One region of the Paenibacillus sp. FSL R5-0475 genome, then DNA from elsewhere that is predicted to be linked to it. Evidence: a T-box and tRNA genes for the amino acid it is inferred to sense, from the RefSeq annotation. Region 1 holds a T-box; the other holds one or more tRNA genes.
The links. The T-box of region 1 lies ahead of pheS (phenylalanine--tRNA ligase subunit alpha). A T-box ahead of a tRNA ligase gene usually reads a tRNA of that ligase, here a tRNA-Phe.

Region 1 (4,415 bases):
TTCATTTGGCCCGAGTATGGTTTGCGTGCTTTCTGTGACAACTTGGGAAGTGCTGCTAATATCACTCTCACCAGCTTTAATGACACTTGTAAATGCAGGAAGCTGCACAGAGGTCGATTTCGTGTTGCGAATATTGATTTTAGCTACAAGCTGATCTTTGTCTGCCCAAGGTAGCCGCTGGATGTTCTTAAGCTTGACAGCAAACGTGCCGTGACTGTTCTCCACCGCGTATTCAGTATCCTGCCAATTGTTAGTTTGGAGTGTGTAAGGAATCTGATAATAGGCCGTAGGAAAAATGATCTTACCCTCTACAGCGGGTTCAGTCATTTGCAGCTGTAGCGTTCCTTGAGCTATCGTTAGCGGAACTTCTGCACTGAGCTCAATTATTTTTTCTTCAAGGGGTTTGAGTGTAAGGTTAGCGAAAGCCTTCGTGTCCACCGGAAAGCTGTATCCTTCAGCGGCTTTAACGGTAAACTCATAAGCAGGCAAAGTAATCGCCTTGTTGCCGCTATTTTTTACTCGGAATTGCAGCGTCCACTTCGCGGTGCCGTTGTCGGCATAGACATTGGCGCTTTTTAACTGCGTCTCGACAGTATTATTGTTGATCGTAAGCTTCTTGATGACATTGCTGGCTACGACAAGATCTGGTGTGGTAGCAGCGGGAAGGTTATAGGTGACGATGGGCAAAGCTATTTTTAATGAGGTATCTTCTCCAGCAAACTGCAGAGTCATATTGTCTGTCTTCATATAAGAGGGAATTTCCGTCATGTAGTAGATCGTCTTTTTTTCCTGTGGCTGTACTTTGTAGTTACTGCTCGCATCATCTAGCGTTAATTCAAATACAGATCCTCCTGCAGATGCGAGGTATCCCTTAAGTCCAGGATCACTTAGCACTTTGGTTCCTTGATTGGTTAAGCTCACACCTACTTTGGCGTATACCTTACCGTTATATTTGTAAATTTGCAGACTTTCCGTTTTGGTTGTTACGGGCTGATTATTCAAGGTTATCTTTTTACTTTGGCCTCTAGCGACCGCTTGTGAAAAAGCCACAGGCAAGGTGAAGGTCCCCAGCTTTTTTTGATAATCAGTACTGCTGAAATCCCAACCGAATACTGAAATCTTCACTCCATTTAAAGATGTGGATTTACCTACGTTTACGTAATAGGTTACGGATTGACTGCTTTTGGAGGGGATAGATTTGATGGTTGCACTGCTGGTTACTGAGCTTCCTTGGATAACGGTTCCTCCGGCAGTAGTTACTTTAGAGAAATAGTCCACAAGATTGATGCTGCTTCCGCTCCCATTGTTATAGCTGAGGGTGTATGTAAGAATATTGCCGCCATCCTGAGTCAAAAACCCAACATCGGTCAGCTTCACACTAAAGTTACTCTTTAAAGCTATCGAGCCGAGTTTATCCAGAGTGGATGCAGTGGTGGCAGTTGCTGTTTTGGTGGATGAAGTAGTCGTTGATGCCGCGTATGCTCCATACGCTGAAGCTTGACTCAGAACTGCTGCGCTAAGTATGATCACAGCTACTTTTGTTCTTCGTGCATGCATGTAATTCCCTCCCGGTATGAAAGTCCTTGTATTTTGAAGGTGATTTATGATTGAGTACAACCATGCCTTCTTAATAATGGAAATTATCAAGCTCCGCTGAACGTTAGCTGAAAAAAAGTCCTCAAAATGGCTCTGAACCTTAAAGCCAGCTTAAAGCCAGATAAAAATTGCCCTAATTATGCTTGAACTTGTCAAAACGACAGATTTTGCATATAATAAACAGACATATCTCTTGCATAAAAGAGATACCTGACAATTAGATTGAATTGTGAAATGCAGTGATGGAGAAGAGTACACAGTGCCTGACTTACAGGGAGGAGACGCCGGTGATTGAGAGCGTTTCTAGGATACAGAGCTGTCGAAGTTCACTCCGGAGCAGTTCCTTGAATTCCTTAAGATTGCCTTGTAAGGAAGCGTAGGGGAAACCGGTCACAGACCGTTATTTCTGTATAAAGTGAGATAGGTATCTGTCCAGCCAAAAGAGGGAATGAAGCTCTTAAGGGGAACAGATCAGCTTGTCTAACAAGGGTGGTACCACGGTCTTTTCGTCCCTTACCGGGAGGAAAGGCCTTTTTTTGTTGAACTAGACAATGATTGAAGGGGGCTGTACACGGCCATGAAAGAGAAGTTGGAAGCATTGAAGGTTGAGGCGCTGGCTAAGTTGCAGGAGGTTATGGATCCACAGGTTTTGAATGACCTAAGAGTGAAATATCTCGGTAAAAAAGGCGAGCTTACAGAAGTTCTACGTGGTATGGGAGGACTTAGTGCTGAGGAGCGTCCGGTTATCGGGCAAGTAGCGAATCAGGTGCGTAGTGCCATTGAGGAGATTATTGGAGCGAAGCAAGAGGCTTTTCAACAGCAAGAGACTCAGCAACGTCTACAGGCTGAAAAAGTAGACGTAACCCTGCCAGGTCGCCGCATGCAGCAAGGGGGCGTTCACCCGCTTAGCAGAGTGGTTCAGGAAATTGAGGATATTTTCATTGGTATGGGCTACCGTGTGGCTGAAGGTCCGGAAGTGGAGACCGATTATTATAACTTTGAAGCCCTAAATCTGCCTAAAAATCACCCGGCACGCGATATGCAGGATTCCTTTTATTTAACGGATGACCTGCTTATGCGTACTCAAACGTCTCCGGTACAGATTCGTACTATGCAGGCTATGAACGGTGAAGTTCCAGTTAAAATCATTTGCCCGGGTAAAGTATTCCGCCGCGATGATGACGATGCAACGCATTCCTTCCAGTTCCATCAAATTGAAGGTTTGGTTATTGGAAGCAACATTCGGATGAGTGATCTGAAAGGCACCTTGCAGCAATTCGTACAAGAAATGTTCGGCCCGAATACAGACATTCGTCTTCGTCCGAGCTTCTTCCCATTCACCGAGCCAAGCGTTGAAGTGGATGTAAGCTGCTTCAAATGTGGCGGCGATGGCTGCAGACTGTGCAAGCAAAGCGGATGGTTAGAAATCCTTGGCGCCGGCATGGTCCATCCAAATGTTCTGAAAATGGGTGGCTATGATCCTGCTAAGTATAGCGGCTTCGCATTTGGTATGGGTGTTGAGCGGATTGCTATGCTTAAATACGGCATCGATGACATCCGTCATTTCTATAACAACGATATGAGTTTTGTAAAGCAGTTCAAGGGCGTTTAGATTTTTGGTGGGCGAGCTGGCTGACGGGTTAGGAGTAAGTAGTAATTGGGTTACTGATCTTGCTTAATAAAAGACTATTAATAGAAGGAACGGAGAGGAATTTTGGAACTGTAGAAGCGCCAGCGTTCGCCTTTATCCTCGGATTTCTACGGCGAGAAGCGGTTCTAATCAGGAAATCTGAGGATAACAGCGATCGGAAGTCCAATATTTTTCGTAGTGACTGCTCTAAATAGGACTGTTATGAAGCTTTGATCGAGTAATCCTAAATTGTACTACTCCCACAGGAAGCAGATCGAACGGCAAGTAGATAAATACATCTGAAACATAAAGGAAGTGAGCGGACATGAAAGTATCAACCGGATGGTTGGCTGATTATACATCGATTGAAGGAGTAACCGCCGAAAAGCTAGCGGAGAAGATTACCGCTGCCGGCATTGAAATTGACGGAGTAGAGCGCCGCAATAAAGGGATTTCCGGCATCGTAACCGGCTATGTGAAATCGAAAGAAAAGCATCCTGATGCGGATAAACTGAACGTATGTATCGTGGATGCAGGTCAAGGTGAAGATCTGCAAATCGTCTGTGGCGCAAAGAATGTAGCTGCGGGACAAACAGTTCCTGTAGCTCTTGTTGGCGCTAAGCTGCCAGGGCTGGATATCAAAAAAGCGAAGCTGCGCGGGGTATTATCACAAGGGATGATCTGCTCGGCTAAAGAATTGGGACTCAATGATAAATTGCTTCCTAAAGAGCAGCAAGAAGGAATTCTTGTACTTCCTGAAGGTACAGAGATCGGTCAAGATATTTCGAAGTTGCTGGGTCTAGATGATGAAATTCTGGAATTCGATCTGACTCCGAACCGTTCAGACTGCCTAAGCATGATTGGTGCTGCTTATGAAGTGAGCGCGATTCTTGGACGTGACATTAAATTACCTGATCCTGCGAGTGAAATGATTGAGATCAGCGGAGCAGCTGCTCAATCTATTTCCGTTAAGATTGAGAATGAAGAACATTGCAGTCATTACGCAGTTCGTTATATCTCAGGTGTTAAATCTGCAGCATCCCCGCTGTGGATTCAGAATCGTCTGATGGCGGCAGGGATTCGTCCAATTAACAACGTCGTAGACATCACTAACTATGTGATGCTCGAATACGGACAGCCGCTTCATGCTTTTGATGCAGATAAAATAGAAGGCGGAGAACTCGGCGTT
Region 2 (4,415 bases), 5.3 Mb from region 1:
TGTACAACTCTTCAGGGGAAGCTGCTTGTTGAATGATACCATCATACATAACTACGATGCGATCACCCATTGTCATAGCTTCTGTTTGGTCATGCGTTACGTAGATACAAGTAGTTTCAAGGCGCTTAACCAGTTTAGTGATTTCAGCACGCATTTGACCACGAAGTTTAGCATCCAAGTTGGAAAGAGGCTCATCCATCAAGAAGACTTGTGGATCACGTACGATAGCGCGTCCCAAAGCGACACGTTGGCGTTGACCACCGGAAAGCGCTTTTGGTTTACGATCTAGCAAATGCTCGATATCAAGAATTTTAGCAGCTTCGCGAACTTTCTTGTCGATTTCATCCTTCTTCACTTTACGAAGTTTCAAACCGAAAGCCATGTTTTGGTATACGCTCATATGCGGATACAGGGCGTAGGATTGGAATACCATCGCGATATCGCGGTCTTTAGGTGCAACGTCATTAACTACACGATCGCCAATGTACATTTTACCTTCGGAGATTTCTTCCAAACCAGCGATCATACGCAAAGTTGTGGATTTACCGCAACCGGAAGGTCCAACCAATACTAAAAATTCCTTATCTTTAATATCAAGATTGATATCGATTACTGTTGCTTTATCTGAACCCGGGTATTTTTTGAAAATATGCTCTAAACGTACGCCTGCCATTGTATTTCCCCCTCGAGTTAATTATTAATTAGTTAATATAAAAATTCTGTTTCCTTGTACATTTATATTACCCCAGTCGGGACACTATGGCTATTTGTAAGGTTCACAAAAAACCTATTTCCTTTTCGTCACTTTATACAAAAGCATAGTAAGCTTAACAATAGCAGCGTCCCCAAAGCTTCGTACATCTGCTCCGGTCTCTTGTTTTATCTTATCCAGACGGTAAAGCAGCGTATTTCGATGGATATACAACTTCTTGGCGGTTTCACTTACATTACAGTCCATCTCAAAAAAGGTCTCCAAAGTCAGCAGCATTTCTTTATCTGATAGTACAGAGGAGTAGTCACCAATTTGTCCAAGTAACTGTTTGCGGCGTACATCAGGAATGCTGTTAACCAGACGTTCCAAATGCAGTTCCCAAGGTAAATGAATATACTCTCCTACTTGAAAAATACGACCGAGTACAATCGTCTCCCTGAGCAAAGCTACAGATCCAGTCAATCCCTTAACAGGGACTATAGCCGGAGCTACTGCCAAATGGAATACTCCTACCCATTCACTAGCTATCAGCTCATGTAACCCCATACTAGTCTGTGCTAGAAGATCATCCACACTCTCTTCTTCATCATCCTTATCATCCCCGCCCGTAAGTAATTCTTTACGAGCTAAAATTAACCATTCCTTCTCTTGAAGGGGAATGAGCAGAATTTCGTTCTCAAAATAGCTACGCAGTAATTTCATCAGTGAACGATAAGAGATCTGTGGACTATGGGCAATCTCACTACTAAGGAGGAATGGAATCATATCTCCGAACAGACGTCCCTTTAGGGTGATCTCATCGGGAATTTCAGTGTCATTCTTCTCTTGCTCTAGCTCCGTGTTCAACCAAGCGCCAAGCTGCCGCGCCTCCACTTCACCTTCTTCTCTAAGCCCTGTAGCTTTAAGTGCAATAGCAAAATTTCGAACTGCATAGTTGACCAGTTGTACTTCCAGAGAAGTGAGCCCCTCCATTTCTACCCAGACAGCGGTTATACGTCCGTCACTCTCATACAAAGGTGCCCAGAGATGACCCTCATGGATTACCAGCTGATCCTGTCCTTCTAATCCCATGCTAAAAAGAGAAGCTGAATGCTGCCTCCCTAACTGCTTGATTCCGGTTCTCTTTCCGGTGAGCTGCTCTAATTTTTTCCGCAATGTCTCACTATCCATAGTCACCATGCTCCACCACTTTTGCTCTTTTCGCCTATTTTAGCATATTCTTTTATATTATGTTAATCGCTACAGTAGCGCGCTACTATAATACAACCATAAAACACAAAAAAAGCCACCACCATAAGGTGATGACTTTCTGTTTGGGATGAGCCATGAAGGACTCGAACCTTCGACACCCTGATTAAAAGTCAGGTGCTCTACCAACTGAGCTAATGGCTCATAAATGGTGGGGGATGATGGATTCGAACCACCGAACACGTACGTGAGCAGATTTACAGTCTGATGCGTTTGGCCACTTCGCTAATCCCCCAGGAAAAAGTGGCTCGAGACGGATTCGAACCGCCGACACGAGGATTTTCAGTCCTCTGCTCTACCGACTGAGCTATCGAGCCATATTAAATTGACATAAAAATAAAGTGGTAGCATTAAACTTCCCACCCTAGTCTTGTGGAAAAAAATGGCGGAACCGACGAGATTCGAACTCGCGATCTCCTGCGTGACAGGCAGGCATGTTAGGCCAACTACACCACGGTTCCGCATTGATAATAATGGTGCCGGCGAGAGGACTTGAACCCCCAACCTACTGATTACAAGTCAGTTGCTCTACCAGTTGAGCTACACCGGCACGGTGTAAAAAGTAATTCTAAAAAAGTAATAATGGTGGAGGCTGAGGGGATCGAACCCCCGACCCTCTGCTTGTAAGGCAGATGCTCTCCCAGCTGAGCTAAGCCTCCAGGTATTATGGTAGCGGCGAAGGGGATCGAACCCCCGACCTCACGGGTATGAACCGTACGCTCTAGCCAGCTGAGCTACACCGCCACAATAATTAGAAATGCTATGGATTGAAAATGGCGGAGAGAGTGGGATTCGAACCCACGCACCGCTTACGCAGTCTAACCCCTTAGCAGAGGGTCCCCTTATAGCCACTTGGGTATCTCTCCAAACGATATCAGTACCACAGCAATCCAAACAGGAATTTGACTCCCTGAAAACTGAATCCGAATTGAATTTGCGTTCTAAGTATAGGATAAGCCCTCGACCGATTAGTATTGGTCAGCTCCATGCATTACTGCACTTCCACCTCCAACCTATCTACCTCGTCGTCTTCAAGGGGTCTTACTAATTGGGAAATCTCATCTTGAGGGGGGCTTCACGCTTAGATGCTTTCAGCGCTTATCCCGTCCGTACGTAGCTACCCAGCCATGCTTCTGGCGAAACAACTGGTGCACCAGCGGTACGTCCATCCCGGTCCTCTCGTACTAAGGACAGCTCCTCTCAAATTTCCTGCGCCCACGACAGATAGGGACCGAACTGTCTCACGACGTTCTGAACCCAGCTCGCGTACCGCTTTAATGGGCGAACAGCCCAACCCTTGGGACCTACTTCAGCCCCAGGATGCGATGAGCCGACATCGAGGTGCCAAACCTCCCCGTCGATGTGGACTCTTGGGGGAGATAAGCCTGTTATCCCCAGGGTAGCTTTTATCCGTTGAGCGATGGCCCTTCCATGCGGTACCACCGGATCACTAAGTCCGACTTTCGTCCCTGCTCGACTTGTAGGTCTCGCAGTCAAGCTCCCTTATGCCTTTGCACTCTTCGAATGATTTCCAACCATTCTGAGGGAACCTTGGAACGCCTCCGTTACTCTTTAGGAGGCGACCGCCCCAGTCAAACTGCCCGCCTGACACGGTCCCCGTACCCGGTAAGGGTACTAGGTTAGAACCTAGATACGATCAGGGTGGTATCCCAACGGCGCCTCCACCGAAGCTTGCGCTCCGATTTCTACGGCTCCCACCTATCCTGTACAGATCGTACCCAAATTCAATATCAAGCTGCAGTAAAGCTCCATGGGGTCTTTCCGTCTTGTCGCGGGTAACCTGCATCTTCACAGGTATTAAAATTTCACCGGATCTCTCGTTGAGACAGCGCCCAAGTCGTTACGCCATTCGTGCGGGTCAGAATTTACCTGACAAGGAATTTCGCTACCTTAGGACCGTTATAGTTACGGCCGCCGTTTACTGGGGCTTCGGTTCATAGCTTCGGGTTACCCCTAACCACTCCCCTTAACCTTCCAGCACCGGGCAGGCGTCAGCCCGTATACTTCGCCTTGCGGCTTCGCACAGACCTGTGTTTTTGCTAAACAGTCGCTTGGGCCTTTTCACTGCGGCCCCCTCGTGCTATTCACACTACCGGGGCACCCCTTCTCCCGAAGTTACGGGGTCATTTTGCCGAGTTCCTTAACGAGAGTTCTTCCGCGCGCCTTAGAATTCTCTTCTCGCCTACCTGTGTCGGTTTGCGGTACGGGCACCTTCTCCTGGCTAGAGGCTTTTCTTGGCAGTGTGAGATCATGACCTTCGCTACTGTAATTTTCGCTCCCCATCACAGCCCAGCCTTAACGATGTGCGGATTTGCCTACACATCAGCCTCACTGCTTAGACGGACATATCCATCAGTCCGCGTCACTACCCTCCTGCGTCACCCCATCGCTCATAGCGGATTACGGTGGTACAGTAATTTCAAACTGTTGTCCT

Region 2: it has a tRNA-Phe gene. The T-box ahead of pheS (phenylalanine--tRNA ligase subunit alpha) is inferred to sense a tRNA for this amino acid. The anticodon was not compared.

The regions. Positions count from the first base shown of each region.
Region 1 is NZ_JBBORK010000001.1:301,039-305,453, forward strand. Features, by position in the region: gene MKX41_RS01185 (hypothetical protein) at 1-1,557, opposite strand, end outside; T-box leader at 1,827-2,113, shown strand; gene pheS (phenylalanine--tRNA ligase subunit alpha) at 2,174-3,208, shown strand; gene pheT (phenylalanine--tRNA ligase subunit beta) at 3,552-4,415, shown strand, end outside.
Region 2 is NZ_JBBORK010000001.1:5,637,720-5,642,134, reverse strand. Features, by position in the region: gene MKX41_RS25355 (ABC transporter ATP-binding protein) at 1-673, opposite strand, end outside; gene MKX41_RS25350 (PucR family transcriptional regulator) at 788-1,891, opposite strand; tRNA gene MKX41_RS25345 (tRNA-Lys) at 2,032-2,104, opposite strand; tRNA gene MKX41_RS25340 (tRNA-Tyr) at 2,110-2,195, opposite strand; tRNA gene MKX41_RS25335 (tRNA-Phe) at 2,205-2,277, opposite strand; tRNA gene MKX41_RS25330 (tRNA-Asp) at 2,344-2,421, opposite strand; tRNA gene MKX41_RS25325 (tRNA-Thr) at 2,435-2,510, opposite strand; tRNA gene MKX41_RS25320 (tRNA-Val) at 2,544-2,619, opposite strand; tRNA gene MKX41_RS25315 (tRNA-Met) at 2,628-2,704, opposite strand; tRNA gene MKX41_RS25310 (tRNA-Ser) at 2,735-2,826, opposite strand; rRNA gene MKX41_RS25305 (23S ribosomal RNA) at 2,909-4,415, opposite strand, start outside.